3 regions of the Oceanobacillus timonensis genome follow, and region 2 is predicted to be linked to each of the others. Evidence: riboswitches for the same ligand, from Rfam matches in the RefSeq annotation. Region 2 holds a riboswitch; each other region holds the start of a gene.

Region 1 (10,102 bases), 2.0 Mb from region 2:
ATCGCACGATCACCAACAATCTCTTTAAATTCCACAAACTCTTTTACATGCGGATGATCCGGATTAAAAGAAACCTTTCCTGTTACACGTACGTTATAGCGTTCTGTTTCTTCTCCAACAAAGACAAAACCTTGGTCCGGCACATACCCTTCCACACCATTTAAATGCTCCTGAAAATCGGTATGCCAGAAACGGCGTCTGAATTCTCCATCTGTCACCGCACTTAAACCAACTTCGATTTGCTTATCTACAGCACGCTTAATTTCTTCCGTTTCAATTTGATGAAGTTCTTCTTTAGAAATAGCCTCTTCTTGAAAATTCTTTCGAGCCTGGTGAATACGTTCCGGTCGTAATAAACTCCCAACATGATCGGCACGAAATGGTGCTTTTACTGCTGTTTTTGTCATTTTATTCCTTCTCCTCTTTTTAGTAATTATGAATACTTATGGCAAAATGGCAAATGAACGAACTGGAAAACCACTTGCTTTTTCAGGTTTCGGACTAATGTTAAAGATGACCGCACCCTTCGCTGGTAATTGATCCAAATTTGTTAAAAGTTCCACTTGAAATGTATCTTGTTCCAGCACATAATACTCGCCGATTAAAGACCCATTTTTTCTGGCATCGACAGCTGCATCGGTATCAAACGTTTCATGTCCTACTGCTTTAATCTGTCTTTCTTCAAACAAGAATTGCAGCGCATCCAATCCCCATCCGGGTAAATGACTGTCTCCATTTGCATCCTTATTCTCAAATGTTTCTCTATCCGGCCAGCGTTTGCTCCAATCCGTCCGCAATGCTACAAATGTGCCCGCTTCAATTTTTCCATGTATTTCTTCAAAAGCTAAAATATCTTCCACCGTTAAAATATAATCATGATTCTCCCCGACAGCTTCCGATTTATCAATCACAACAAGCGGGAGGACAACTTCTTTTAAGTCTAATTCTTCTAAATAGCGCTGATCACGAACGAAATGGATGGGCGCATCAATATGCGTGCCATATTGTCCGGAAACGCTGAATTGCTGTGCAAAAAAACCGTCATCATGCGTGTATAATGTTTCAAACTCGGCATCCTTAAATGCTGCAAAATGCGGAGAGCTCGGCCCAAATGTATGCGTTAAGTCTACCCACGTTTTTGTTTTCAATATATCAAGCGCTTGTAAGACCTCATTTTCTTTTGTAACTGTCATGATAAATTGCCCCCTCCTCTATTACCTTAAGCTTTTGTCTTATAATCTGTAATATGATCCTGCAATGTATCGTCTTCACCAAATAAGAAATGTTTATGCATATCCGGAGAATAAATGGAATTAATTGTCTCCATTCCAACAGCCTCTGCTACCGCACGAAGCATTGCCGGTGAAGCTCCACAGCACAATCCAATGTAATTGATACCGATGCTATGTGCTTTTTTCGCCCATTCCGCCAGTTCATAACGGTTATGATAAAGCGGATCCAGCGAAGTCGGGAAAGTGGTTTCTGTCGGCAAATGACAGCTGCACCCTCCATCTGGCAAGTTAAAGAATGTCGGATTCTCTTCCGTTGTCCGGTACGGAATCGGCAATGCTCCTACATATCCATTTACATTGTCACGAATCTTCTCTAAATACGGCTGCATCGTATCCGGCCCGCGGAAACAGTTCATCCCGACAACTAAAGCGCCGTTATCTTCTAAAATCTTACATGACTCTTCCACTGTGTAACCATCACGCAAGATATTTTCACCCATTAATCCCAAGGTAATTACTGCCGGCAGATCATATTTTTTAATTTCTTCTAACGCAATGAATGCTTCTTCATGATAGTAGAACGTTTCCCCGTTAATATAGTCAACATCCTCATCTTTACACCATGAAGCCATCTCGTTAAACATGGCTCTAACTTTATTCTTGGACTCCTGATCTTCCGGATTGAAAATATTGGTATTCGAAATGTTTCCGGCAACCAAAGCTTCTTCCGTCGGATGTTCTTGCGCTACTTCCTTTGCTAATTTAATAGCATTTCGATTTAAAGGCTCTAATAAATCTTCTTTGCCGATGATGCGCATTTTTTCACGATGTGCGTTGTATGTAAAAGCAAGCACCACATCCGATCCTGCTTTCATATAATCACGGTACACTGCTTTCAATGTTTCCGGATTATCCAATGCTACTTCCGGTACAAAAGATCCTGCCTGTAAGTATCCTCTGCGCTCTAGTTCAAATAAATATCCTTCCCCTGCAATAACTGTTCCCTGTTTTAAACGTTCTTCCAAACTTCTTTTCGCCATTTCTCCATTCCTCCCATAAACTTTTACTTGTGATGTGCTGCCGATAAGATGATACAAACACGAAAAAACCTCTTCTTTTCAGAAAGAAGAGGTTTGAGTACGATATCAATGTCTCTCCTTATCTGCTAGCTTCTGCTACTGGAATTGGCACAGTTCTTTTCTAAGTCTGTTGCCGAGGCTTCCAAGGGCCAGTCCCTCCACCTCTCTGGATAAGAAAATGTATTGCTATTTATTTGTTGTAGATAACTATATATGTATTTGAATTCTTTGTCAATATGAATTTTTAAAAAATATTTCAAGCATACAACGTTTATAACAGCCAGCCATATGTTTAACGAACCCCTATAATGGGGTACATTGATATTGTAGCTAAAAAGTCATAAAATGTTCAAAAAGTATAGACAGCATTGAAAAATAAGCATATAATACACTTTAAGCTCTTATCAATAAACGTTAATATATTGAAATCGTTCTTCAATATTGGTATAATTAAATTTTTCTCTAACATAAAGATAGCTATCCTATATGAAAGCGAAAATGGAAGGAGGGCGTAGATGTTGAATAGACATTTGATGATTGCTATGATGATTATCATTTTACCAATCACACAACTATCTTCAGGTATACATCACAGCTACCTTCTCACCGAACAAGAGATGCTGGTTGATACCCAAATGTCTCAAGACTTAGGCTTGGGCGGAAATGATCAGTCAGATAAATCATTTATAACATACCCGGCTTTAGTCATTGCTTTATTCTTACTGGGAACATTTAGTTTATTTACGATGATTGTAAGTATCAACCGCACAAAACGGCTGATGACGCCCGTTTTCTATCAATCCAATTTCGTAGTTTAATCCTCTTTTGAAATAAATCAAACTTTCAAAAGAGGAGGTTGACAAAATGATGATTTTCAGATTTATTGTGATTGGATTCTTTGCACTGACCGCATTATCCGCATTCACTTATCAAGGCATCGAGGTTTCTCATGCAATCGCGGAATTGTTCAGAGCAAGAACTTAATGCATGATATACAGCAAGGCAGCCAATGCTCATCCATTGGCTGCCTTTTTTACTTGCATTCTTTTAATCGAAATTTCCGCATCGTACTTCCGTTACCTCATGAACCGTGATAAATGCCTCCGGATCAACATCTTGAATAATTTCCTTCATTTGACTTTCTTCCAAACGGGTTATAATACTTTTCACTTGTCGGAATTCTTTTTTCGAGTATCCGCCTTCTACATGCTGCACCGTACAACTACGTCCTAAACGGTCTCTGATTTCTTTGATCATTTCATCCGCATAGCCGGTGATAATATATACTGCTTTTGTACTGCTCAAACCTTCTTCAATCAAGTGAATGACTTTCGAAGCAATAAAATAAGCAATTCCTGACATTAAAGCCCCTCGTAAACCAAATACTGTCGATACCACAATAAACACAAATAAATTAAGGAATAAAATCAAATCACTCGTTCCAAAGGGGAGCTTACGTGATAACAGCACTGCTAACATATCGATACCGTCCAATGCCCCGCCATTACGGAGTGCAAGCCCCATACCGAAACCAATAATAATCCCGCCAACCACTGTCACCAGCAAGGTATCTCCTTCAATTCCTACTATCGTCGGGATATGATGCATCATACTTGTACTGATAGCCAGGGAGGCAATTCCGAGGATGGATAACAACGCAAAACCTTTGCCAATTTGTTTATATCCTAAGTAAATAAATGGAATATTTAAGATAGCAATTAAAACTCCCAGCGGCAATCCTGTCCATTGCGAGCCAACGATACTCAGGCCGGTAACCCCACCGTCAGAAACACTATTGGGAATCAATACCGCTTCCAGCCCATAAGCGGTAATAAACCCGCCAATAACAATAATGAGGCCTCTTAAAAAAAACATTGTCTTTCTCGATATTTTCGATTGCGCTTTACTCATCACATTTTCCTTCTTTCTATTGCATTGTTGCTATTGTGTAAAATAAAATAATCGTCCGTCTGCTTTACCGTTACTTCCCTTCCTGCTTGCGTTGAAGTTTTAGATTGCTTCTTAGACTTAGATTTCCTTATTTCACTTAAAATAACCTTATAAATACATTTTTTTCAATATTAATTATTATACGCTTCTCTGTTTCAAACTCAAATGTTATGAAGGTGGAAGATTTGTTTAAAAACGGTGAAACCAATACATGCATTTATTCGTAACTATTAAAAGAGGTGATAGAAATGAAAAATCATGAAGGATGTATGAAATGTGGAAGCCGAAATGCGGATTCAAAAGATGTTTCCATGACAGGATCCGGCTTATCTAAAATGTTTGATGTACAACATAATCGTTTCACTGTCGTATTCTGCAAAGATTGTGGATACTCCGAGTTTTATAATGCAGAAAGCTCTACAGCTAGTAACATTTTTGATTTATTTTTCGGAGGATAATTTCTCGCAGCAAGTCGGTTTAGCTAACGGAATTAGATTGCTTTTTTAACATTTTGATAAGCAGAAAAAGAGCATGGTTCTTTACGCCATGTTTCTTTTTCTGTAGAAATGCGTTCGTACTTCTATTCACCTTGACTTGATAACAATACAACTACCACAATGCTTTTTCTGTCATCTTCAAAATAGCTTTACATTCCCTTATCCCCTTTGATATGATGATTTCCTATATACATTTTTTAAAATACATTACAAAGGAATCATATATATATGCGTCTCTCCAAAAAAGCTTTTACAAAACGATACTATCTATTCTTATTACTCCTGGCTATTTTGCTGATTGCAGCAACATTACGTTCCCCAATCACGTCTGTCGGACCGCTTATCCCTCTGTTCCGCGGAGAATTAGAAGCTTCTAATGGCATGATTGGTTTAGTAAATACGATGCCCCTGCTTGCGTTCGGTTTGTTTTCGCCATTTGTACCCAGGATATCCAGCAAACTCGGGATGGAAATAACATTATTAATCGCGATGGTTGTGCTGTCTATCGGTGTATTTATTCGGGCGAATAGCGGAATAGAGCTCTTACTTTTTGGCACCTTGTTGACCGGAATGGCTATCGCTGTTGGAAATATACTAATGCCGGGGCTGATTAAGTCAACTTTCCCTTATCGAATGGGACTCATGACTGGAGTGTATTCCGTTTCGATGAATGCGTTCGGAGCGCTTGCTTCTGGTATTTCCGTACCAATTGCTTCCATATCCGGATTCGATTGGCGTCAGGCTATGCAAATATGGAGCTTTCTCTCCTTGGCAGCTGTTATTGTCTTATTACTGCGTTTGCCTGCCGCGCGTTCAGCGGATAAAAAAGTGTTTGTCAACGTAAAAAGCCAGCCGTCTAAAGCGATTTTCAAATCAAAAATTGCCTGGGCTGTCACCTTTTTCATGGGGCTGCAATCGTTCATACCATATAGTTTATTTACGTGGCTCCCGGATATCTTTATTGCAAAAGGGTTTGACGAAAGCGAAGCCGGATGGTTAATTGCTATTTATCAAGTTGGACTTATCCCAACAACATTTATCGCACCCATTCTTGCCGGGCGGATGAAGAGTCAGCAGCTGCTCGGCTGCAGCGCCGGATTGCTATTTTTCTTTGGCTTATTAGGCGTTGCTTTTACTTCATCCCATCTGATTATTGTCTTTCTGATATTAACCGGTGTCGGTGCCGGGACCGCGTTCAGCATGGCCATGATGTTCTTTGTTTTACGCACCAATTCTGCTATGGAATCGGCGCAATTGTCCGGCATGGCGCAATCTGTTGGGTATATCGTCGCTTCTACAGGCCCGCTGTTCCTAGGAACAATCGCTGATAAAACGGGAGGCTGGGCTGTGCCATTTATTATTTTAATGGCTGCATCCTTAATCATTGCCTTTCTTGGGATTATTGCAGGAAAAGATGAAAAAATTTCTTTTGAAACAGAAGAAGTAGCAGCCAAATAAGTTTATATGTAAACTATACAAAAAACCAGATGGTCGAAGAAAAATTCCTTCGACCATCTGGTTTTTTCTTTTCTCAATTAATATAACGATAGTTCATCAGCTGATTCAGCATATCAATTTCATCTTGCAGTTTAGCTCCAATATTGGTTTCTCTAACCTTTTTCCGTTCCAGTTCTTTGTCCACAACCCGCCGAACAGATAAGACATCTGCTCCATTTAAAACAACATCCTCTTTAGAATTAAAATGCTGGTGGGCAACGAGCTGCATACCAAATGAATTATATAATAAGGTATAACCGGCAATTCCGGTAGTAGATTGATATGCTTTTGAAAATCCGCCGTCAATAACAATCATTTTCCCATTCGCTTTGATCGGATTCTCCCCGTCAATTTCTTTTACCGGCGTATGACCGTTAATAATGTGCCCCTGTTCGGGATCCAAATCAAATTCTTCCAGCACTTTATGGCACATATCTACATTTTCACGTAAATAATAATATGGGTTTTTTTCCTCTTTATGGGACGTCTTGTCAGAAATAAAGTAACGTTCAAACGTCGTCATCGCCCGTTTTCCAAAGAGAGAGGAATATTCTCCTGTCCATAAATACCAAACCATATCTGTTGCCAAATCATCCGTTGTCTCTTTATCTGCAAAAGCATCACGCAAATAGGATTCAAATTTATCCAGCAGTTCTCTTCCTTTGTACGCTCGATCTTCAATCCACATCGGTTCCATATCGCCGTTTTTATCGACTGGCATACAGCCATGAATCAACAGATTACCATTATATTTGAGATACAGATTTCCTTTTTTCATTAAGAAATTCATATGTCTTTTCAACTTCTCTGATTGTTGTACAGAGAGCAACAACTTGTCGATAACTTCTTCCTCTTCTGGCAACAGCTTGGCCGGATCAGCAGGGTCAATAGTAGAAAAACAAGTATTTTCCAACGTGTATGTTTTTCCATAAACCGTAATTTCCTGTTTCTCGTAATCGGTTTTCTCCAATACTAGTCTTTCTTCCATATTGAAGAAAGGCCGGCGTTTAATAATTGGACTTTCCAATTTGAATTGAATCATGGCGATTGCCTGATGAATCTTAGTAATCTGCATTTTTTCCTGATCAGAGTTTTCCTGATCCGGATTCTTCTTCGGACGGAAAGCAGAATTATCATCATAATATTTCTCTGCTAAAGTAAGTAACGGGCGCAGATTAATACCATACGCATCTTCTATGATATCCAAATTATCGTAACGCGCACAAATTCGGATAATGTTCGCCAGACACACTTTGGAGCCGGCGTACGCGCCAATCCACAGCACATCATGGTTCCCCCATTGTATATCAACGGAATGATGATTAATCAAGGTATCCATAATTTTATCCGGCTCTGGCCCACGGTCGTAGATATCCCCAACCACATGCAAGTGGTCGACTACCAGACGCTGGGTAGTATACGACAAACCGATAATCAGTTTTTCAGCCTGACCAAGCGAGATAATCTTTTCAATAATTTTATCATAATAAGGCCGCTTATTCGTATATTCATCTGTTTTATACAACAGCTCTTCAATAATAAACACAAAATGCTCCGGCAACGCCTTACGAAGCTTAGAACGCGTATATTTAGAGGAAGCATAGGCTATCAGATGAATCATATGCTGAATTTTCTCTGCATACCAATCATCTAAGTCCTGCTTTGAATTGAATTGATGTCTAATCAGTTTCAGCTTTTCTTCCGGATAATAGACAAGTGCCGCGAAATCATTAATATCTTCCTCTGACAATGTATCTTTAAAAATATCATTTATCTTCTCTCTTACCTTCCCGGAGCCATTTCGTAAAACATGCTGGAAAGCTTGGTACTCCCCATGCAAATCACTTACAAAATGCTCTGTTCCTTTAGGCAGATCCAGAATTGATTCTAAATTGATAAGTTCTGTTACTACTTTTTCTTCACTATCAAATTTTTCCGCTAATAAATCAAGGTATTTTGTGTCCACCTTTACATTCCCCCTTCGGAATATGCCGTATTATTTTTAAAATAGTATAGCACATTTGGTTGGGAGTTGCAGTTATAACAAGTTACAGCAATAATTTCTTCCTAAAAAAAGATAGCTCTAAATTGCTTGGGAGAAATATTCACGTTTTTCTTAAAGGTAGTTATAAAATGAGAAGTACTGTTAAACCCACATTCAACTGCAATTTCTTCAATTGATAGATTGGTATGATGTAACAATTTTTTAGCATGATTCACCCGATAATTAATCAAATATTGAATCGGTGAGCTATCCATCAGTTTTTTAAACATTCTTGAAAAATAATATGGGCTTAAATATACATGATTCGCAATATCATCCAGCTTAATATCTTTTTGAAATACATCTTCTATAAAGGCAATTGCTTGTTTTATTTTATTTTCCATCAGCTGATTAGATAGATTAGAATATTGATTCAGTTCATATAAAATTTGCTGAATATAAATCGAAGCGAGATGTTCCTCCATATTATCTTGTTCCATCATTTTAATAATTCTCTCCATATAACTTATCAAAATGTGATCGTCATACAATTCATAGACGCATCCATTTTTAGAATATAACAAATCAAAGTATTCCTTACTTGAGTTTCCAGAAAAATGAAACCAATCAAATCTTGTATTGTTAGTATTGGCTTTATACATGTGAGGATATTGACAGTCTAAAAAAATAAAAGAATTTTCAGGAACAATAAACGAACGACCTTTATATTGAAGGTAAAATTGACCTTCTTTAATATAAATAAATAAAAAGCTTGCTAATTCTTCCCGTTTAACTTGATATTTTTTTGTAGAATAATATTTACCTGAATTAATCACATAATATAGAGCTTTTTTGGCAAAATCATTTGTCATAGCAAAATATTGTCTAGATGGCTTTAAAACACCTTCATCTTTTATATTCATAAGCTCCCTCCCGCATATCAATTTCATTAATAAATAAAGCGCTTTAAGATATATTTTAAAATATGTCATTAGAATAATCCAAGAAACAGACGAAAGCAAGATTCTTAAATTTTATAGCAATATTAACTAATGACTTGTCCTAAAAACTATAATAGAATTCTAAATGCAATAAAGTTTACAAAAACTTAACCAAAATTTTATAGGAGGTAATTTAAATGAATGTGAAAATTGGACTTATAGGTGCTGGATGGATGGGAAAAACTCATACTAACTCATTTGTAAACGCTTTAATGATTTTCGGACCTGAATATGGTAAACCAATATTCGAAGTCGTATCTGATGTAAATGAGGAAGCAGCTCAGGTAGCTTGCGATCAGCTCGGTTTTTCAAGATATACTACAGATTGGAAAGATATTGTTACAGATGAAAACGTTGACATAGTCGATATCGCAACTCCAAACGCTTTTCACTATGATATTGCTAAAGCTGCTTTAGAAAATGGAAAACATACTTATTGTGAAAAGCCTTTAACGTTAACTGCCGATCAATCTCTTGAGTTAGCTGAACTTGCAAATAAAAAAGGTGTAGTTAATTACGTTGGCTATAATAATGTAATGAATCCTGCGAGTGCTTATATAAAAGACCTTGTCGAATCAGGAAAACTTGGCAAGATTGTTAAATTTACCGGAACTTATGATCAAGATTCTTTACTAGATGAATCTCTTCCAATTTCATGGAGACATATTAATAAATTTTCCGGTTCAGGTGCAATCGGGGATTTAGGCTCACATTTACTTAGTGTTTCACAAATTATATTAGGTAACATCGAAAGTGTAAATGCTTTATCAAAAACAGTTATTAAAGAACGCCCAACTAAAGCAGGTTCTGATAAATTACAAAAAGTAGAAAACGATGATGTTATTTCACTTCTAGCAATCTA
Region 2 (10,102 bases):
GCATGCTCCAGCAGTCCGGAAAATGCTTCAGAAAACTTTAAGGAAACAGTAGATGAGAGAGACCCAGAAGCCCTGCTAGAATTAGTCACAGTGGACGAGGGTACATATTGGACAGAACAGCAAGCTCAGCAAGTTGTCGAATTCTTTCATGACGACAGCGAAAAATATCAGGAACAACTGCAATTGCTTGAGCAGCAAGTAACTGCATTAGATGAAGGTAACATGGTGCCTCGGGAAGAAGGCCTGTTTTATTTTGATGATGAAGGAGAGTTAAGAGTACGAAATTACGAGGTAGCGATAACGAATGAAGCATCAGATCTTGATCCGGAGCAGCTTACAATAACAATTGATGAAGAGGATGCGATAGAAATAGAAAATCTGGATGAATCAATTGGCTTGTTTGGTCCTGGAGATTATTCGTTTGTAGCAGAAGGGGAATTCCCTTACGCAACAATAGAAAGTGAAGGGTCTTTTTCTTTAATGAATACTAATTCCTTTAACCAATCAGTTGATTTAGATTTAGAAGAAAGTATTGTGAATATTAGCTCCTCAATAGATAATACGAAACTTCTCGTTAATGGTGAAGAAACAGGAACAGAAATAGCGAGCGACGAACAAGAAACATCCACAGATATAACAGGCGACGGGCAAGGAACATCGGTATCTTTCGGACCTATCAGTGAAGAAAATACACTGCAAGGTGTTGCAGAGTTTCCGTGGGGAGAAGCACAAAGTGAAGAATTTACAGTTGATGAAGAAACAGAGTATGACATAACGCCAGGTGTACTAACAAGTGAAGAAAACCGAGATGCAGTTACAGAACAGATAAATAACTATTACGAAACTCATATGGCTGCACTGGTTAACTTAGATATTGATGAATTAACAGATGATGTATCGGATGATTTACGAGAATCGCTCAATGATACATTAAAGAGTGCAACCAATTCAAGTATAGATACGTCTTATGAGGGAGAAATATTGGGGACAAGAATTGACTTTGGACAGACTTCATATGAACTCGGTTCTGGAGGTCGCCATTATGTAACATTACCGGTAGAGATTCATCGAGAATATACAGAAAATAATCAATATCGTGACGATGATCCAGAAGAAGAATACCTTGATAAAAGCCTTACTTTAGAATATTTGGAAGATGAAGAGAAATGGATTGTTTCAGAGGAAGGTGAGGATTATAGTATAACCGGTAATGATGATACGATGGCCGGAGACGATGTTGTTGAAACAGAACTCTAAATGGTTAGAAGCACTTGTTCCATATTGGAATGAGTGCTTCTTTGATTGATAAATCAGAAAAGAAATATGTATTATAGTAGGATAATGGTGCTATCTTATCTTTGTTCAAAGCGTAGGCAATAAGAATTCTACATCTACCATTTCAATTTTACAAAATGTTGTTGAAAATATATTACAGCAAATTGCCTAAATTTTAGTAATCTCCTTGACGAATGCATCGCTTCCATGTAAAGTAAATCATAATTATTCGTATAATTCCATATATTCTTATCCAGAAAGGCGGAGGGACTGGCCCGTTGAAGCCTTAGCAGCAGACGCTGATTTGTACTGTGCTAATTCCAGGAGCATTTTTGCTTGTAGATAAGAAGAGATTTTTATCATATTTAACCTCTTCTTTTATCAGAAGGGGTTTTTTAATTGGATTATTGAATGAATGCAGTAGAGAAAGAGAATGAGGAAGGGGTATTTTAATGACAACAGCAGCAGAAACGAAACATACACGTGCTCCATTCAGAGCAGATCATGTAGGAAGCTTTCTCCGTCCAAAGCGCTTGAAAGATGCACGTACGCAAAAGGCAAAGGGAGAGATTAGCCAAGAACAATTGCGTCAAATTGAGGATGAGGAAATTACGAAACTGGTAGAACAGCAGAAAGAAGCCGGGCTTCAATCAGTGACAGATGGCGAGTTTCGCCGTGCCTGGTGGCATTTTGATTTTCTGGAAGGCTTAGATGGCGTGGAAGGTTATACGGCAGAACAAGGTTTGCAGTTCACTGGAGTTGAAACGAAAAAACGGGGTATTAAAGTAACAGATCAAATTGGCTTCAGTAATCATTATATGATCGAGCATTATAAATTCCTGCATGGTATTGCTGGAGATGCAGTGGCGAAATTTGCAATTCCAAGTCCGAATATGCTCTTTTTCCGGGCGGATTTCGAAGACGGAGTCTATGAAAATGATGAAGCGATTATTGATGATTTGATCACTGCTTATCAAGGGGTGATTCAGGCATTATATGATGAAGGCTGCCGCTACTTACAGCTGGACGACACTTCTTGGGCCACTTTTTTCTCAGAGGAAGGCAGAAATTCTCTGATTGAAAAAGGGAGAGATCCGGAGAAAACAGCAAAATTATGCGCAAGAGCAATCAATGAATCCATAGCAAACAGACCGGATGATATGCTGGTAACGATGCATATTTGCCGGGGGAATTTTCAATCTACCTATATGTCAAGCGGGGGTTATGAAGCAGTGTCAGAAACAATTTTTGGCAGCTTGCAAGTTGATGGTCTGTTCCTGGAGTTTGATGATGACCGTTCGGGCGGATTTGAACCACTTCGTCATGTGAACCGTGATGACTTATATATTGTGCTGGGTCTGATTACGTCGAAATTCAGCGAACTGGAAGATCCGGAAGCTGTGAAGGCAAGGATTGCAGAAGCTGCGGACTATGTACCATTGAACCAGCTTTGTCTCAGCCCTCAATGCGGATTTGCTTCCACAGAGGAAGGAAATTTGTTGAGTGAAGCACAGCAATGGGAAAAAATCCGGCATGTTGTTCGAATTGCGGAAGATGTTTGGAAATAAGGGTGATGAGCAAAGGAGATTTGGAGAGACTATCTTTCCCAATCTCCTTTTTAAAATGAAAGGGCCATTTCAAAGAAAGATGTTTAAATAAACGTAAATTCCAAAAAATTTCAAACAAAGAAAGAAATCGTGATATTTTTTTGATATATTAGTAATAACAATAAGAAGATTATCCTGTTTTAACATAACTGATAGGAAAACCATTTTTAATGGATAGGATGTTTAGAAAGGGGGTAAAAAATGGAGATTCGCAATTTACAGATTTCTGATTATGATGTCCTGATTCCACAGATAAATGAATGGTGGGGCAGACGTGACATGGCAGGGATGCTGCCTAAATTATTTTTTAATCATTTTAAGAATACCAGCTTTATCGTGGAAGATGAAGGAAAGATTGCAGGTTTTGTAATTGGGTTTTTATCACAAGATCAGCTAGATGAAGCATATATTCATTTTGTAGGTGTGCATCCGGATTACCGAAAGAAAAACATTGGAAAAACACTTTACGATAACTTTTTGAACAAAGTTAAATTGGCTGACCGGAAAGTTATCCGCTGTATCACTTCACCAGTAAATAAAACATCGATTGCATTTCATCAAAAAATGGGTTTTGTGATTGAGCAAGGGGATAAAACAGTGGATGGTATAGCTGTGAAAGCAAATTATGATGGGGTTGGTAATGATCGTGTTCTATTCAAGAAGATAGGGTAAATATTTATGATAGATAAACGTTTTTAAAAAAACAGAGAAAAATAAGACAAGATTCGATCGGAGGGACATTATGTCACCCAAACTGCAAATCAGTTCAATAGATTCCTATATTGATGAGACAATTTACATAAAGGCAATTGGCTGTGCATCAAATACGAAGGTTTCCATCCATGCATCCACCTATGATGAAGCGCATAAACAGTTTCATTCTTATGCGACATTTATAGCAGATGATAATGGCATTGTGGATGTATCTTCGCAAAAGCCGGTGGAAGGTACTTATGATAAAGCAGATGCTTTTGGCTTGTTCTGGTCGATGGACCATACGGATTCCAAATGGGGAGATTATTATCAAAAGAGCAGTTCGGATAAAGTTTCCATCACTTTGGTTTTGAAAGTGCATGAGGAAGAACAAGATGCCGTCACAATTCACCGGCATTTTTATATGGATGGTGTAATAAAAGAAACTGTGCAGCATCATCAACGAAAAGGAACCCTATTCCACCCGGAAGAACGGGGAAGTTATCCTGCTGTTGTCATTTTAAGCGGATCAGATGGCGGTATGCAGGAGCATGCGGCAGCTTTGTTAGCTTCTAAAGGATATACCGCATTGGCGCTTGCTTACTTTGGAACGGAAGGGGTGCCGAACGAACTTGAGGAAATTCCGTTAGAATATTTTCAAGAAGCAACAAGGTGGCTGAAACATCATGAATATGTCAATGGAGATGTAAATTTAATTGGCTATTCCAGAGGCGGAGAACTTGCTCTGATTTTAGGAGCAACATTTAATGACTATCAATCTATCATTGCCGGTGTCCCCAGCGCCTACATAACTCCAGGTATGAAAAATGGGATATTTGCTCCTATAACGTCCTGGGTTTTCCATCAGGAGGCTTTGCCTGCCATCAAGTTTAAGTATCCCCTTTCGATGATGTTCTCTACCATGAAGAATTGGCTCACCAAAAAGCCGATATCTTTTTCAGCTATATGGGAGCATACGTTAAAAGATCAGGAGAAGACGGCAGAAGCCAGAATTCCAGTTGAAAATATTCAGGCTCCTATCATGTTTATTTCTGGCGGCGATGATCAGTTATGGCCGTCCAGCCGCTATGTAAATCGAATGGAAAAGACGCGGAAGAATTTGCAGGAACCGTATCAAGATCGTTATTTATATTATGAACATGGCGGCCATTTTTTATCTTTTCCCTATAGTTTTGTTCAACTGCCTGCTAATGTATTTATGCAAGTAGGGGGAGGCATGACAATGACCTTTGGCGGAACAAAGGAAGCAAATGCAGATGCAGCAAAGGATTCCTTGGATAAAATACTGGAGTTTCTTGCTGCGAACAATCGAAAGTAATCATTTTATATCTATTGGAGGAACGGGAATGATACGTAAACTGACACAAGCAGACCATGCGAAAGTAATGGAATTGGTCGAGCCTAAAGTAGCAGAAAATTTGTTTATTATTGGAAATATTGAAGCGTTCGGCTATGATTCTGATATGCAAGATGTTTGGGGAGAGTGGGAGCAGGAACATTTAATTGCTGTCCTCCAACGTTATCGTACTTATTTTGTGATGTATAGTGAAGGGGAATATGATATTAGAGGGTTTGCGAAAATTATAAACGCACATAAACAGCGGTTTGATTTAAGTGGTCTGAAACATTTGATTGAACCCTTGGAAGCATATATTGATAGATACGTGCGTGTACATAAAGAAACATATTATGCAGCTTGTGAAACATTAAGCTATCCAGTAAGTGCAGAGCACATAGAACAGGTAGAATATCTGACTTCTGCGGATTATGAAGAAAATATTGATATGCTGGGTTCTATACCGGAATTTTCAACAAGTAATTTAACGAAAGAATCGAGAGAAGATGCAGAAAAAAATAAGACAGGGCGTACCTATATTATCCGAGATGAACAAGGAACAATGGTTGCATCTGCATCGACCACTGCTGAAAATTCCCAATCCGCGATGATTGTCGGTGTAGGAACAAGGCCGGGATATGAGCGGCAGGGCTACGCAACGAAGTGTATGGAGAAATTATGTACAGCGTTATTAGCAGAAGGAAAGTCGCTTTGCCTGTTTTATGATAATCCGGCAGCGGGAAATATCTATAAACGATTAGGGTTTGAAGATATCGGGATGTGGACGATGATTCGTTACGAAGCAGAGTAGGTTATTGTTTTAAAATATATGAGGCACAAGGTATGAATGTACTTTTCCATCTAAAATAGTAACATTGATTCTACAAAAGTGAGTGGTAAAGCATGAATGAAGGAAAAAGAATTTTAATTATTGAAGATGATCAGGAAATCAGTCAACTGCTGCACGTTATTTTAACTAAAATGGGAATGACGCCAATAGCTGCTTATTCGGGTACAGAAGGTCTGCTTCAGCTGAAAAACAATCCATTCGATTTGATTTTATTGGACTTGATGTTGCCAGGAATAAGTGGAGAGGAGCTTATTACACAGGTCAGGGAAGAGAAACGTACAATCCCTATTATGGTGATTTCCGCAAAAGTTGGTATGGATGAAAAGGTTCAAGTCTTGAAAATGGGAGCAGATGATTATATAACCAAGCCATTTCATCAGAAAGAAATAGAAGCCCGTGTGGAAGTACAACTGCGAAAATCAACTGCTCCCTCCTCGCAAGAAGACAAAAAAGTATGGCGGGGGCTGATTATCTTTCCAGAAAAGCTGTCTGTCACATTAGAGAATAACTCATTGCAGGTAACCAATGCGGAGTTTGATATTTTGTCCTTATTGATTCATCATCCGGAACATGCCTTTTCTAAAAGAGAGATTTACGAAAAAATTTGGAAAGGCACTTATGTCGGGGATGATAATACGATTAGTGTCCATATCTCCAATCTGCGCAGAAAAATGGCTGAAGTTACTTCTGAAGAGTATATCCGAACCATTTGGGGAGTTGGGTTCATGCTGGTTTGATTCCGGTCTGTCTTTCTTTATGAATTCTTTATGATTTGCTTAAAGGATTTTAAAAGGGCCTGCGCTAAAATAAATAGCAAGAACATTTAGTGAAGGGGCCGAGAAGATGAGTGCTGTGATTCAAACGTATACATTAACTAAGAAATTTAAGCAAGAAGAAGTCATTAAACCACTTGATTTTTCTGTGGAAAAAGGAGAGATATGTGCCTTAATTGGTAAAAATGGAGCTGGAAAATCGACTATTTTTAAAATGCTTGCAGGGCAGGTAACGCCGACAACGGGAGAAATTTACTTATTCGGAAAGTCAGGCAAAGAAATGAAGCAAGCGAAAAAAAGAATGGGATTTATGATAGAGACGCCGGTCTTTTTCCCGGATTTTACAGCGATTCAAAACCTGGAGTACTTCCGGATGCAGAGGGGCGTTGCGGAAAAGAAACGGATAGATGACGTATTGGAAATTGTCGGGCTGGCCAATCAAAAGAAGAAAAAATTCAGAGAATATTCTATGGGGATGAAGCAGCGGCTGGGAATCGCTCTATCTCTCTTAAGCAGTCCGGATTGTTTAGTGCTGGATGAGCCAATTAATGGTTTAGATGCGGAAGGTATTATGGAAATTCGCAGGTTATTGATCCGGTTAAATCAAGAAAAGCAAATAACCATTTTAGTTTCCAGTCATATTTTAACGGAATTACAGCTATTGGCAACGCGGTTTGTATTTATCAAAAATGGGGTGATTGTCGAGGATGTAAGCAAGCAGCTTCTGGATGAAAAGAGCAGGAAGCAAATCCATTTGAAGGTGGATGACACAGCCAAGACAGCACAGCTATTAGAACGTACTTATGAGGATATCCAATATAAATCCCTTCCTGATCAGGTTATCATGATACAAAATCACATTGAAGAGGCTGGAGAAATAAACCGCCTTTTAATCAAAAACGATGTATTGGTGATGGAATTCCGCGTGGAAGCGTTGAATTTAGAGGAATATTTCTTAGGATTAGTGGAGGGGGATGGAGAGAAATGATTAACTATTTGAAAAGTGAAAACTACCGTATATTGCATAAGAAAAGCTTATATCTCACAACTGCGGTCTGCTTTTTCTTAATTATAGGTGCGGCATTTAGTTTGAATTATTTTAGCAGGGTAGATGCAGATTTTCGTTACGGAACAAGCAGTTTTTTCTATTCGAATGTTATCGGAATGGGAACACAAATTATTATTATCTCCTATTTATATAATGCCATATTGACGGCGAAGGATATTGCGCTGACCAAACAGGCTGTTTCTTTTGGCATTTCTCGAAGTGTCATTTTCTGGTCAAAATTGCTTGTGACGCTAAGTTACTTTTTGTTGGTTTGTGCAGCAGGCTTACTCCTGATGATTGGATTAGGGCAGAGTCTTTTTGCGGAGGACCAAGGCGTCGTCAGCAATTTCTTCCTTGCAAGCTTTAATATGCTGCCGATTGTGCTCAGCGGTTTTATTCTGATACATGCATTAAAGATGCTGAAAATTGCCGATATATACAATATCATTATTGTCGTGTTTATATATGTTTTCTCCGACGATGTATTGCGTTTTATCTTCCGTCAGGTGAATGGATTGAATGAATTATATACATTTGCTCCAGGCGCATTATTGACAGATAATTTAATGCACTTTATGAATCAATCTGTACAATTAGATGATCGTTATTGGGTGACTGGTGCTGTTATCAGCGTCATTGCTTTATTAATCGGAGCGGGCAGATTTACGAAACAGGATATGGATTAATGAGGAGGGGTGACAGTGAGCAGCTGGTGGATTGTCGTTATATTGAGTATATTATTAATGGTTTGTATCAGCATGCTGCTGTTACTTTATTGGGATATCAGAAAAATAACCAGTCAGATCAAAGAAATTAATGAGAACTTCGGTACAAATGAATTAATCCGTACAAATACGCACAGCAAAGGGCTGGTTCGGTTTATTACGCATATCAATCAGTTGATTCATTTGTTTAAGCAGGATCAGCAGCGCAAGCAAAAGAGAGAAGAAGCATTAAAACAGGAAGTTACCAATCTCTCGCATGATTTAAGAACGCCGTTAACATCGATTAAAGGATTCTCCGAATTGCTGACAGATCCTGCTTTATCAGATGGAGAGAAAAAAGAATTTTTAGCGGTTATTCAAAAGAAGATTGACCATCTAACGATGATGGTGGATTTATTTTATGAGCTTTCCCAAATAGAATCTTCAGACCAGCAAATTAACTTGGAACAAGTATCTTTGGACCAGTTGATTGTGCAGACAATGCTGTTGTTCTATCATGATTTTGAAAAGAGCAAGCTGGAGGTAGAGGTAGCAGATACGGCTGTATCCCCAATTTTGGCAGATAAAAAAGCAGTTCATCGGATTATCAGCAATATTGTTCAAAATGCGTTACGATACGGTGAAAGTTATTTTACTATCCAATTGGTAGAGGAAAAGGATTCTATCAAGCTGAAGGCAGAGAATGATATCGACCGATTTGATGAAACAGAGCTCCATCTAATTTTTGACCGGTCGTATCGAATGGATAGCAGCAGGACTGGCGAGCAGCTTGGATTAGGTCTGCATATTGTCAGGCGATTGGTTGATAAATTAGATGGCAAGATAGAAGCTAATGTGGAAGAAGGGAAGTTTCAGATTGTTGTATCGTTTAAGAAGTGGATGTAACCAGCAGCGGTTTTATGGGACGAGTAAGCGCAGCCCACAGGTTTTAGTGTTCTTTATGGAATGAGTAGTCATAATTTTGGCTTGGTATAGAAAGTATCTTTTTATGATGTATTTTCTAATTTGTATTTAAAAAAGTATTGAATTCATGTTACCACAGTATTATTATGCACTGTGGTATTTTGCGTAGGAGATTATACCTTTTTTCTTTTACTCTATAGTCAATCAGTTGCTTTCCACGTATAATATATATAACTTTTACATTACCCATGAAAGGAGACGTGTTTTATGACGAAAAACGTTATTATTGGAGCAGGATTCATTATTTTATTATGCTTAGCTGGGTGCTCCGAGCCGGAAGCTGCAGAAGTTTTGGAAGAAACAGAACAGGTGGAGCAGGAACTTACCTCATTGGATGTAGAGTTTGAGGAAAATAGAGAAGAAGAAACTTCAACAGGGAATGGCGTGTTTGACTATGAGAATGATGTAGACTATTACAACATGGGGGATGCAGCTCTGTACAGAGACGATAATGACTTTTGGATTGAATATGCTGACGGAACGGTAATAGAAGATCTGGCAGCAACAACTGCTGAACAGGAGGAAATGGAAAAAATATATCACAATCAACTGGAAATGATAAAAAAACCTTTCGCCTTTATCACCGAAATTGACCCGGAAATCCATAACAAATTTGATATGGAGATAAGAGACAATGATTACCTTCTTACATATAATGGAGATGAAGCAGACATAGAAGAATTAGGTAGAGGCATCGCTGAACAGACAGGAAGCGTGCCGGATGGAGCGGAAACAAACGATATGGATCCATCTGATATAGACATTGATGCATTCACACTAGAGATGATCATTGAAAAAGAAACACACTATT
Region 3 (10,102 bases), 1.4 Mb from region 2:
CCCATCCACGATAATCGTTTTTGCATGTAAGAATCCCTTCTGATATATAAAAATGTCTGCACCAGCGTTCAATAAATCACCGCAATAATACATCGTTGCCCAATAGACAAATGGATGATCCGGTTTATTAGGGATCATAATTTTCACATCCACACCGGATAATACGGCAATACGAATAGCATCACGTAAGCTTTCATCGGGTATAAAATAGGGGGTCTGAATATAGATATACTCTTCCGCTTCCATGATCATCTTCATATACCCATTTTTGATTTGTTCATATTCTGAATCTGGACCGCTGGAGACAATCTGCATACCGATTTTCCCTCCGGAAACCGTCTGGAAATGTTCTTCCTCATAAGAAATCTTGTGCTTGGATGCCTGATTCCAATCCAATACAAAGCGTGTCTGCATACTTTGCACGGCATCCCCTTTTAGCCGCAGATGGGTGTCACGCCAATATCCCATTTTTCTTTTCAACCCTAAATATTCATCCCCGACATTAAAACCGCCAATATAACCGATTTCCCCATCAATAATCGTTAATTTCCGATGGTTCCGGTAGTTGATTTTAAAATTAATAATAAATCTGGACGGGAAAAATGCTTCAACGAGAACGCCAGCTTCCCTCAGTTTTTTTATGTAGCTTCTTTTCAATGATCTGGACCCCATATCATCATATAAGAGCCTTACACATACACCCTCTTTTGCCTTCTTAATCAAGGCATTCGCAAGCCTGGTCCCCAGCCCGTCACTCCGCATAATATAATATTGCACATGAATATGATGCTTAGCACGGTTTATATCTTCTAAAAGCGCTTCAAATTTTTCGTGGCCATCTGTGTAAATATCCACGCCATTATTTTCTGTATAAACAGCTTCCCCATTACGAAGATGTAAATAGACCAAATCAAGATGTTTTCTTAAATCCTCATGGTTTAATTGAAATGTGTCTTTTTCGATGGCATGAATCTGTTTTTGTACAGCTTTTTTTACATCCATCCGGCTGCGCTGATCCCACTTGAATATATGACTATTGCTGATGGGACGTCCAAAAACTAAATACAGAATAAACCCTATAATCGGGATAAATAATAACACCATTACCCATGCCCAAGAAGAGGTTGGATCCTTCCGCTCCAGAAAAATAATGGATATAGCCAGCGCAATATTTATAACAAACATTAGACCGATAATTATTGAATATAATCCCATATATCCTGCTCCTATCACTTCTTCTCCAACAAAAGAAAGTCCCCTCTTATCATAGCATAAAACGGCACTTCATTCAGCGGGGACGAGTAAAGTTTTGTTTCGTAAGGTACGATATCGCCCCGCTGAATCACATTTTACTCTGTCAAAAAAAGGACTCCCTATGACGCTCAGGGATAAAGAACGACATGATTTTCAATGCGTTAAAGCCTGATCCAAATCTTCCCATACATCCTGCCATCCCTCAATCCCGACGGATAACCGTATTAAAGCATCTGTAACTCCCATTTTTTGACGCTGTTCATAAGGAATTACAGCGTGTGTCATCGTAGCTGGATGCTGAATTAATGTTTCGGTATCACCAAGACTGACAGCAATTTTTATTAACTCCAGTTGATTCAAAAACGCCTGCACTTCCGCTTTTCCACCATCTAATTCAAAAGAAAGTGTACCTCCGCCGGATTTCATTTGTTTTTTCGTAATGGCATAGCCGCTATTTTCCGGGTCGCCAGGATAAAATACCTGTTTCACCTTTGGATGCTGCTTTAATTTTTCTGCAATGTGTAAGGCATTTTCTGCATGTCTATCCATTCGAAGCGGTAATGTCTTGAGACCGCGAATCACCAGCCAGGCATCAAATGGAGAAAGCACCCCGCCAATATCCTTTTGTGTGGTTGCAGCGATTTGGTCTATTAATCCTTGTTTCCCTGCTGCCAGTCCTGCAATCACGTCGCCATGCCCGCTTAAATATTTGGTGGCACTATGCACCACGACATCTGCTCCCAATTCCAGCGGACGTTGTAAATACGGTGTAGAAAATGTATTATCCACCACCACTAAAATGTCATGTTTTTCAGCAATGCGAATGACCAGCTCCAAATCAATCACTTCCATGGTTGGATTAATCGGTGTTTCAATATAAATCACTTTTGTTTCCGGACGGATATAATCCTCCATACTTTTAGCATCGGTCATTGCTACGTAGTCTGTTTGAATATTGTATTTTTCATCCATCATCGACAGCAGCCCGTAAGTACATCCATATAGCCCGGAAGAACAGATGATATGGTCATTTGCTTTGGTAAGTGCAATTAATACCGCAGATATCGCAGCCATTCCTGAAGCAAAAGCTAACCCTTTTTCCGCCTTTTCCAGTGCTGCCAGTTTTTTCTCCAGAATTTGTACGGTTGGATTGCTGACGCGGGTATAGACATGCCCTTCTTCTTCTCCGGCAAAGCGGGCTGCTCCCTGTTCGGCTGTATCAAATGTGAATGTAGATGTTTGAAAAAGCGGCGGCGTCAAACTGCCCAGAAGTTCTTTGGAATCATATCCTTCATGAATCATTGCCGTTTCCATATGTTTAAACTTTTTCCCCATTTATATTCTCTCCCATCCTTGGTAAAGATGATACATTCTGATGTGTCTCTCTTTATGATAAAGTATTCTTGTGCTGTTGGGAATGTTTCCGTTTTAGAAATTTGTTTAAAATTAAGAAATAGATTATTTGAAAAAGCATTGCTTCCTTTCTTATAAAGTTTTAATATTAATTTTAGTTTCATTTTTTTCAGAAGGCAGGAATGTATCATGGAGGATAAATCTTTAAAACAAGGAGCAGTTATTACCTTTGTTGCTTATTTATTATGGGGAATCTTCCCAATATATTGGAAGTTTCTAGAACACGTTCCAGCTGGCGAGGTACTTGCTCACCGGATTGTCTGGAGCTTAGTATTTATGGTTTTCTTAGTGCTGGTGACTGGTAATTGGCGTCATCTGATGGAAACCGTTCACGAGCTAAAAAACGATAAAAAGAAAACCATTGCTATCGGTACAGCTTCTATTGTGATATCTATCAATTGGTTTCTATTTATTTTTTCAGTACAGCATGGACATGTGCTACAGGCTAGTTTAGGCTATTATATCAATCCTTTAATCAGTATTTTATTAGCGGTCTTTGTATTGAAAGAAAAAACAACAAAAGGACAAGTCCTATCTTTCATCCTTGCAGGGATTGGGGTGCTTTATTTAACACTGAGTTATGGTGTGTTCCCTTGGATTTCGCTGTTATTAGCGCTCACCTTTGGTTTTTACGGACTGATTAAAAAGACGGTCAACCTGCACGCCATGTACGGATTGACGATTGAAACACTCGTGGTTGCACCCATTGCTCTACTATATTTAATCTTTATCCCATCGGAAGGATCATTTACTTTTTCTCCTTTGTTTGCACCGGACAATCTTTTGCTCATAGGAGCAGGTATCGTTACTGCAGTGCCTTTACTGTTATTTGCTGCAGGTGCTAAACGAATACCATTGGCAATGGTTGGTTTTTTGCAATACGTCGCTCCGACAATTATGTTCTTCCTGGGCGTGTTTCTATATAATGAGACGTTCACCGTGCACCATATGATTACCTTTGCACTGATCTGGTTTGCGCTTGTTATCTATATGGTAAGTATTTATCGGGATACGCCGCGCAAAAAAGGAAAGAAGAAGGCAACCGCATAGCTTCAGCCCGTTTTATTAGCTCAAATGATCAAGCAGGAATAGGAAGGTTTCTTGAAAAGGAACCTTCCTATTTCAATTCCTAGTAAAATACTTGACTTTTAATCTGTAAAACTATATACTCGCTAGTAATTTCAAAATATTTAGCAGAATCTCTTATAAAGAGCGGTGGAGGGAATAGGCCCTAAGAAGCCCGGCAACTTGAAGCATCAGGTGCTACATCCTACAGATACATCATCTGAAAGATAAGAGAGAGTTCAAAGTCACTTATAAGAGCTCTCTTCATTTTAGAAGGGCGCTCTTTTTTCATTGAAAAGTGTGTTCAAAAAAAGGGAGGAAATACAATGTCAAATAACCGCTTACAGCAGGACGAAACGATTTTATTACACGGAGGACAAGTTCCGGACCCTGCTACCGGAGCCCGTGCAGTCCCTATCTATCAAACGACTTCTTATGTATTCCGTGACACAGAACATGCACAAAACTTATTCGGATTAGCTGAACCAGGAAACATCTATACCCGCATGATGAATCCGACGGTAGATGTGCTGGAGCAGCGGATAGCGCAATTAGAAGACGGTGTCGGTGCTTTAGGCGTATCCTCGGGAATGGCTGCCATTACGATGACCATCTTAAATATTACACGCGCTGGAGACGAAATTATTACAGACAGCAATCTGTACGGCGGAACGTATAATTTATTTGCCAACACGCTTCCTCGATATGGAATCGATGTGAAATTTGTAGACGGTACTGATCCAGAAGCTATTGAAGCTGCGATTACGGATAAAACCAAAGCTATCTTTGGTGAAATCATCACCAATCCGAGTCTATATATCTTTGATGTCGAAACAGTGGCTGATATTGCGCATCATCATGGCATTCCTTTAATTATAGATAATACATTTGCACCTTATGTTGCCAAACCGCTGACTTGGGGCGCAGATATTGTCGTTCACTCTGCCACAAAATGGATCGGCGGACATGGTACAACGATTGGCGGTATTGTTGTAGACAGCGGCAGATTTGACTGGAACAATGAGAAATTCCCTGACTTTATTGAGCCGGATGAAAGCTATAACGGCTTAAAATATGCGGATTTGGGACCAGCCGCTTTTATTACGAAATTGCGTGTTCAGTTATTACGTGATATTGGCCCTGCACTCAGTCCGCAAAGCGCCTTTTTATTACTGCAAGGATTGGAAACATTGCATCTACGAATCAAGCAGCATAATGAAAATGCGGAAAAACTGGCCGCTTATCTGGAAAAACATCCTGCAGTAGAATGGATTAACTACCCAGGGTTAGAGTCACACCCATCCCACCAGCTTGCTAAAAAATATTTAAAAGGCGGCTTTGGTTCCGTTATTACGTTTGGGATTGAAGGCGGCCGTGATGCAGGCCGTACTTTAATTGATAATGTAGAGCTCTGGTCTCATGTTGCCAATGTCGGGGATGCCAAATCACTGATTATTAACCCTGCTTCTACAACGCACCAGCAGCTAACAGCTGAGGAATTGAAAAAAAGCGGAACACCAGAGGAATTGGTCCGTTTATCAGTCGGTCTGGAAGCATTCGATGATATAGTAGCTGACTTGGATCAAGCCATTGATAAAGCAACAGGAAAATCACTGGGAAATCAACAATCTGCTGAAGAAATAGCGGTACAAAATTTGTTGCAATCTCCATTTGACCGCAGCGAAGGCGTCCGTAAGAAACGGATTGTTACTATTGGTATCGCGGATGAAGACATTGTACCTCTATATAAATTGGGTTATGAGGTTATTCCGGCAGCAGATACAGATGAGGTGACAACAGATATACTGACTGGAGCTGATGCAATTTGGCTGCAGGAAGGCAAAGCGGTACCAGAAGAAAATGCGGCTTATCAAGGAACGATTTTATTCACTAAGTCACATCCCGACGTAACATCTGACATATTCATCCTTTCCAATGTGCACCCGCCAGAGCTTGCTCTAAAGTTACGCAGTTCCGGACGTTAATGTGTACAAGTTCACCATACCTGTCTTTCTTCTATCGATTACGGTATATTTCACAGAAGAAAGATGGGTATATTTGTGTTATAATAAATGTTCAGTGACGTCTTCTAGCATAAAACTTAGAAGGCGTTTTTCGTTTCATTTGTTTAGTATTCTCTATCCTTGATTAAAATATAAATAGATAAACAGGAAAGCAAATTCCTTTTGAATTCATAGGTAATTTTATTTGCTCCCACATAAACTAGAAGAAAAGAACACGTAGGTGTGATGATGAAGATGACAAAAAAGAAATGGCTTATTCTCATTAGCTCCCTTCTCGTTGTTGTAATTGCAGTTATTGCTATTTTACAGCTCCCCTATTTCCAGTTAAACTCTGAACAAAGGGAAAGAGAAGATGCGCTGAGAGAACAAATTACGCCTGAAGAAACAAACGATGAAGAAGATGAACAAGAAGACGAAAGTGAAGAGGTCATGGGGAATAACGACGAACAGGAAAATGGCCCCATAGCTGTTGATGAAGAATTGGAGAATACATTTGATTTTGCTTCCGATGAAGATGTAGAAATCGTTACACTGGGAGATTCCCTGACACAAGGCGTAGGAGATGATACCAACCAGGGCGGTTACGTCGGGATATTAGACAGAACACTGCAGATTCTGTATACGAATATTCACTTTACGAACTTTGGCAAGCGTGGAAATCGTTCTGATCAATTGCTGAAGCGGCTGGAAGAAGAGCCGGAAATCGCAGATGCCCTTGAAGAAGCGGATATTGTCATTATGACCATCGGAGCAAATGATATTATGCGGGTGCTGAAAGAAAATATCATGGATTTAGAAATCAACTATTTTAATGAAGAACAAACCTTTTACGAAGAACGATTAAATGATATATTTGACGAAATTCGTTCTATCAATGATGATGCTTCTATTTATCTATTAGGCATATTTAATCCTTTTAAAAATTATTTTGAAGACATTGAAGAACTCGATCAGATTGTCCTTAACTGGAATGATACAGGCAGAGAAATCGTCAACCAAAATGAGAACAGCACCTTTGTACCCATTGATGATTTATTCGATGACACAACGGTAAATTTATTCGCGGATGATAATTTCCATCCTAATTATGACGGATACTATTTAATGGCTGAGCGCATTCTGGAATATTTTAATTAAGTTGGGATGAACATAACAATGAGAGCAAAAAACAGACGTTTTAAAATAAATAATAAGTGGAAGGCCGGCTTTCTTGCCCTTCTTATTTTGAATGGTATCATCTTACTTGTATTGCTGGCACTGATTTTTTGGCCGGTTTCCAATAATGCATTCCCTCCAAAGTCTACGATAGATGAACAAGAAAGCTCGGAGTTTTATATTCAGACGACCAAGCAGAATTTAAACAATTTAATCAATGCCTATGTTGAAAAATTGCTGGAGGGGTCGGATCATCACTACCGTATTTTACTGGAAGATGATGTCCACCTGATGGGAGAACTTCCTGTCTTTTCATCCACCGTTCCTTTATCGGTCCGTCTTGAACCGATCGAACAGGCAAATGGCGACCTGGTATTGCAGCAAAAATCTATCTCTGTTGGGCTTTTAGAGCTTCCGAACAAAAAAATCATGGAATATATGGATCGATTTTTACCAATGCCTGAATGGGTGACCATCGATCCGGACAGCCAAGAGATTTATGTAGCTGTAACAGATATGGATTTGGAGGGGAATTTTGACGTTGCGGTACAGCATATGGATTTGGAAGCAAATAATATTACGATGAAACTGGTTGTTCCTTATGAAACGCTTGGCATTCAAGACGTCAGCATGGATGCCATGCAGGATTTATTTGAATAAAGGGTAAGAAAAAGCACAAACGCTTCATCATGCGTTTGTGCTTTTTCTTTAAAATTCTTTATCATCAATCTACAAATTAGAAATATAAGATAATGATGGCTGTTCCGTTTCTGATAAAGAATCTATATTTTTATACTGTAACAAGACGCCTTCATAAACAAGCTTTAAATTGGAAGCACTTCGAATATCTTCCGGTGTGGTAAAGTATGGATCTTTTGTTAATGGAAGGCTCGTTACATTTTGTAATATCGTAGCTACAAACTGTGAGCAGAAAAATGCTGTTTGACGTGTGATTTTTACGTTCATCATAACTCCAATCAGCCCGATAAAATTATAACGATACTTCTCTTTGTCAATTTCTATATGTTGAATAAAGGATGTAATATATTCATATTCTTTTCTGGTCACTTCCAGTTCATAAATTTCACATCTGGATTGGTTTAAAAAAGGGGAGGAAATATCCTCTTTCACAAAACCACCAATAAATGGATTATTAGGTTGCTTTCTCCCAAAGCTATAAACTTCTGTTAATTCTCTATCTAAAGCAATCGAAACATGGTTTAACGGCTCCTGGGTATACAGATGAATCAATCGTGACAGATAACTGCCTGTATCCGTAAACAGCAAATAAACCGTCCTGCTTTTCATCTTATTGTCCCCCCTCCTCGGACATACCTTTTTTATTAATATATACAAAAGCTTTTTCATATACAATAGCTGAAGTAAAAAAATATATGTGATATCTAGATAGAAAGAACCAGAGAACTCCATTCAATTCATTTTGGCAGCTTCTCTATCCCTTCTCATTACGTATGAAATGGCAATAAGTTTCACCAGTTACATGAATTTGTAATTTTTTGCATATCATAAGCACTTCATATTTCGTTAGCCTGTTCTTATGATGTATTATATGAAAATGAATTGATTTGGTATCCATATCTGTTGATTATTCTTGTACAATTGATTTCTCTTTTTCTCCATAAGATCAAACAACGAATGCTCACGCAAATGCATATCTTATTTTTTTGATTAACCGGTTTTTCAGCTTACTTTTATATTACCTGCTATTTCCTTTATCGATAATAACCCAGCGCCATATTTTCAGCTAAGCCTCTAGGTCTATGCTGTTTTTTCTTATTGAAAGATAGAATTGAACGATTTAACCGTCTTATCTTGCATTGTATCTCTAAATAACGTAAACTTATTCTGATAATGATTTTTTCTGCGGTGTAAACGCTCATAAAATTCGTGCTTCAAGATAGAGAAAAATAACGCTGCACATACAGGAAATAATGGAAGCCCACACCCTGATTTATTCAAACAGCATTCGGTGGCAGGAAAACAAAACGGCCGCTGAGTGAAGTTTCATTTTATTGGAGGCAATATATACAATGTTAACTGTAACCAATGTTAGTTTACGATATGGTGATAAGAAACTTTTTGAAGATGTTAATTTAAAATTCACGCCGGGAAATTGCTATGGTGTAATTGGTGCAAACGGAGCAGGAAAATCAACTTTCCTGAAGATTCTTTCCGGTGAAATTGAACCGCAATCCGGTAACGTATCCCTTACTCCAGGCCAGCGTCTGACAGTTTTAAAACAGGATCACTTCGCTTATGAATCACACCCTGTTCTGGAAACTGTATTAATGGGGCATGACCGTTTATACCAGGTCAAGCAGGAAAAAGACGCAATCTATATGAAACCTGACTTTAGTGAAGAAGATGGAATCCGTGCTGCTGAGCTCGAAGGTGAATTTGCAGAAATGAACGGTTGGGAAGCGGAGTCTGATGCTGCTGTTCTTCTTAAAGGTCTCGGTGTCGACGAATCTGTTCACGATTTAAAAATGGCTGACATTCCGGAAGAACAAAAAGTAAAAGTTTTACTGGCGCAAGCTTTATTCGGTAATCCGGATATTCTTCTTCTCGACGAGCCGACAAACGGATTAGATATCCAGGCTATTCAATGGCTGGAAGAGTTCCTGATTCAATTTGAAAATACCGTTATCGTTGTATCCCATGACCGTCACTTTTTAAATAAAGTATGTACGCAAATTGCGGATGTCGATTACGGAAAAATTCAGCTCTATGTCGGAAACTATGATTTCTGGTATGAGTCCAGTCAACTCGCTTCTCGTATGGCACAGGATGCGAATAAGAAAAAAGAAGAGAAAATCAAAGAGCTGAAAGAATTTATTGCCCGCTTCAGTGCGAATGCTTCAAAATCCAAGCAGGCAACTTCCCGTAAGAAAATGCTGGATAATATTACGCTGGATGATATTAAGCCATCTTCCAGGAAGTATCCATATATCGCTTTTAATCCAGAACGTGAAATCGGAAATGATTTACTGCAGGTAAATCATTTATCGAAAACCGTTAATGGAGTGAAAGTGTTAGATAATGTGAACTTCACACTTAAACCAAACGATAAAGTAGCGCTCGTGGGCAAGGATGATATTGCCAATACAACATTATTGCAAATTATTGCTGGAGAACTGGAGCCGGATGAAGGTTCTTACAAATGGGGAATT

Evidence for each region. A riboswitch is a leader RNA that binds a small molecule or an ion and turns the genes downstream of it on or off. The one in region 2 is predicted to bind S-adenosylmethionine.
Region 1: it holds a riboswitch for S-adenosylmethionine, as region 2 does, so the genes downstream of both, B7E05_RS19090 (homocysteine S-methyltransferase family protein) here and B7E05_RS08885 (5-methyltetrahydropteroyltriglutamate--homocysteine S-methyltransferase) in region 2, are expected to answer to the same signal.
Region 3: it holds a riboswitch for S-adenosylmethionine, as region 2 does, so the genes downstream of both, B7E05_RS02560 (O-acetylhomoserine aminocarboxypropyltransferase/cysteine synthase family protein) here and B7E05_RS08885 (5-methyltetrahydropteroyltriglutamate--homocysteine S-methyltransferase) in region 2, are expected to answer to the same signal.

The regions. Positions count from the first base shown of each region.
Region 1 covers NZ_LT800497.1:3,864,628-3,874,729, forward strand. Annotated here, with positions in the region: gene B7E05_RS19080 (5-methyltetrahydropteroyltriglutamate--homocysteine S-methyltransferase) at 1-407, opposite strand, end outside; gene B7E05_RS19085 (cyclase family protein) at 444-1,193, opposite strand; gene B7E05_RS19090 (homocysteine S-methyltransferase family protein) at 1,220-2,272, opposite strand; SAM riboswitch class I at 2,388-2,488, opposite strand; gene B7E05_RS19095 (hypothetical protein) at 2,827-3,129, shown strand; gene B7E05_RS19100 (YitT family protein) at 3,359-4,222, opposite strand; gene B7E05_RS19105 (zinc ribbon domain-containing protein) at 4,510-4,719, shown strand; gene B7E05_RS19110 (CynX/NimT family MFS transporter) at 4,987-6,216, shown strand; gene B7E05_RS19115 (fructose-1,6-bisphosphatase) at 6,290-8,221, opposite strand; gene B7E05_RS19120 (AraC family transcriptional regulator) at 8,323-9,162, opposite strand; gene B7E05_RS19125 (Gfo/Idh/MocA family protein) at 9,378-10,102, shown strand, end outside.
Region 2 covers NZ_LT800497.1:1,816,921-1,827,022, forward strand. Annotated here, with positions in the region: gene B7E05_RS08880 (TcaA 3rd/4th domain-containing protein) at 1-1,257, shown strand, start outside; SAM riboswitch class I at 1,522-1,624, shown strand; gene B7E05_RS08885 (5-methyltetrahydropteroyltriglutamate--homocysteine S-methyltransferase) at 1,728-2,843, shown strand; gene B7E05_RS08890 (GNAT family N-acetyltransferase) at 3,084-3,554, shown strand; gene B7E05_RS08895 (alpha/beta fold hydrolase) at 3,625-4,914, shown strand; gene B7E05_RS08900 (GNAT family N-acetyltransferase) at 4,943-5,743, shown strand; gene B7E05_RS08905 (response regulator transcription factor) at 5,836-6,519, shown strand; gene B7E05_RS08910 (ATP-binding cassette domain-containing protein) at 6,626-7,543, shown strand; gene B7E05_RS08915 (ABC transporter permease) at 7,540-8,289, shown strand; gene B7E05_RS08920 (sensor histidine kinase) at 8,305-9,213, shown strand; gene B7E05_RS08925 (DUF6612 family protein) at 9,499-10,102, shown strand, end outside.
Region 3 covers NZ_LT800497.1:450,313-460,414, reverse strand. Annotated here, with positions in the region: gene cls (cardiolipin synthase) at 1-1,215, opposite strand, end outside; gene megL (methionine gamma-lyase) at 1,408-2,589, opposite strand; gene rarD (EamA family transporter RarD) at 2,797-3,717, shown strand; SAM riboswitch class I at 3,868-3,966, shown strand; gene B7E05_RS02560 (O-acetylhomoserine aminocarboxypropyltransferase/cysteine synthase family protein) at 4,059-5,717, shown strand; gene B7E05_RS02555 (SGNH/GDSL hydrolase family protein) at 5,991-6,893, shown strand; gene B7E05_RS02550 (YpmS family protein) at 6,912-7,571, shown strand; gene B7E05_RS02545 (hypothetical protein) at 7,641-8,219, opposite strand; gene B7E05_RS02540 (ABC-F family ATP-binding cassette domain-containing protein) at 8,963-10,102, shown strand, end outside.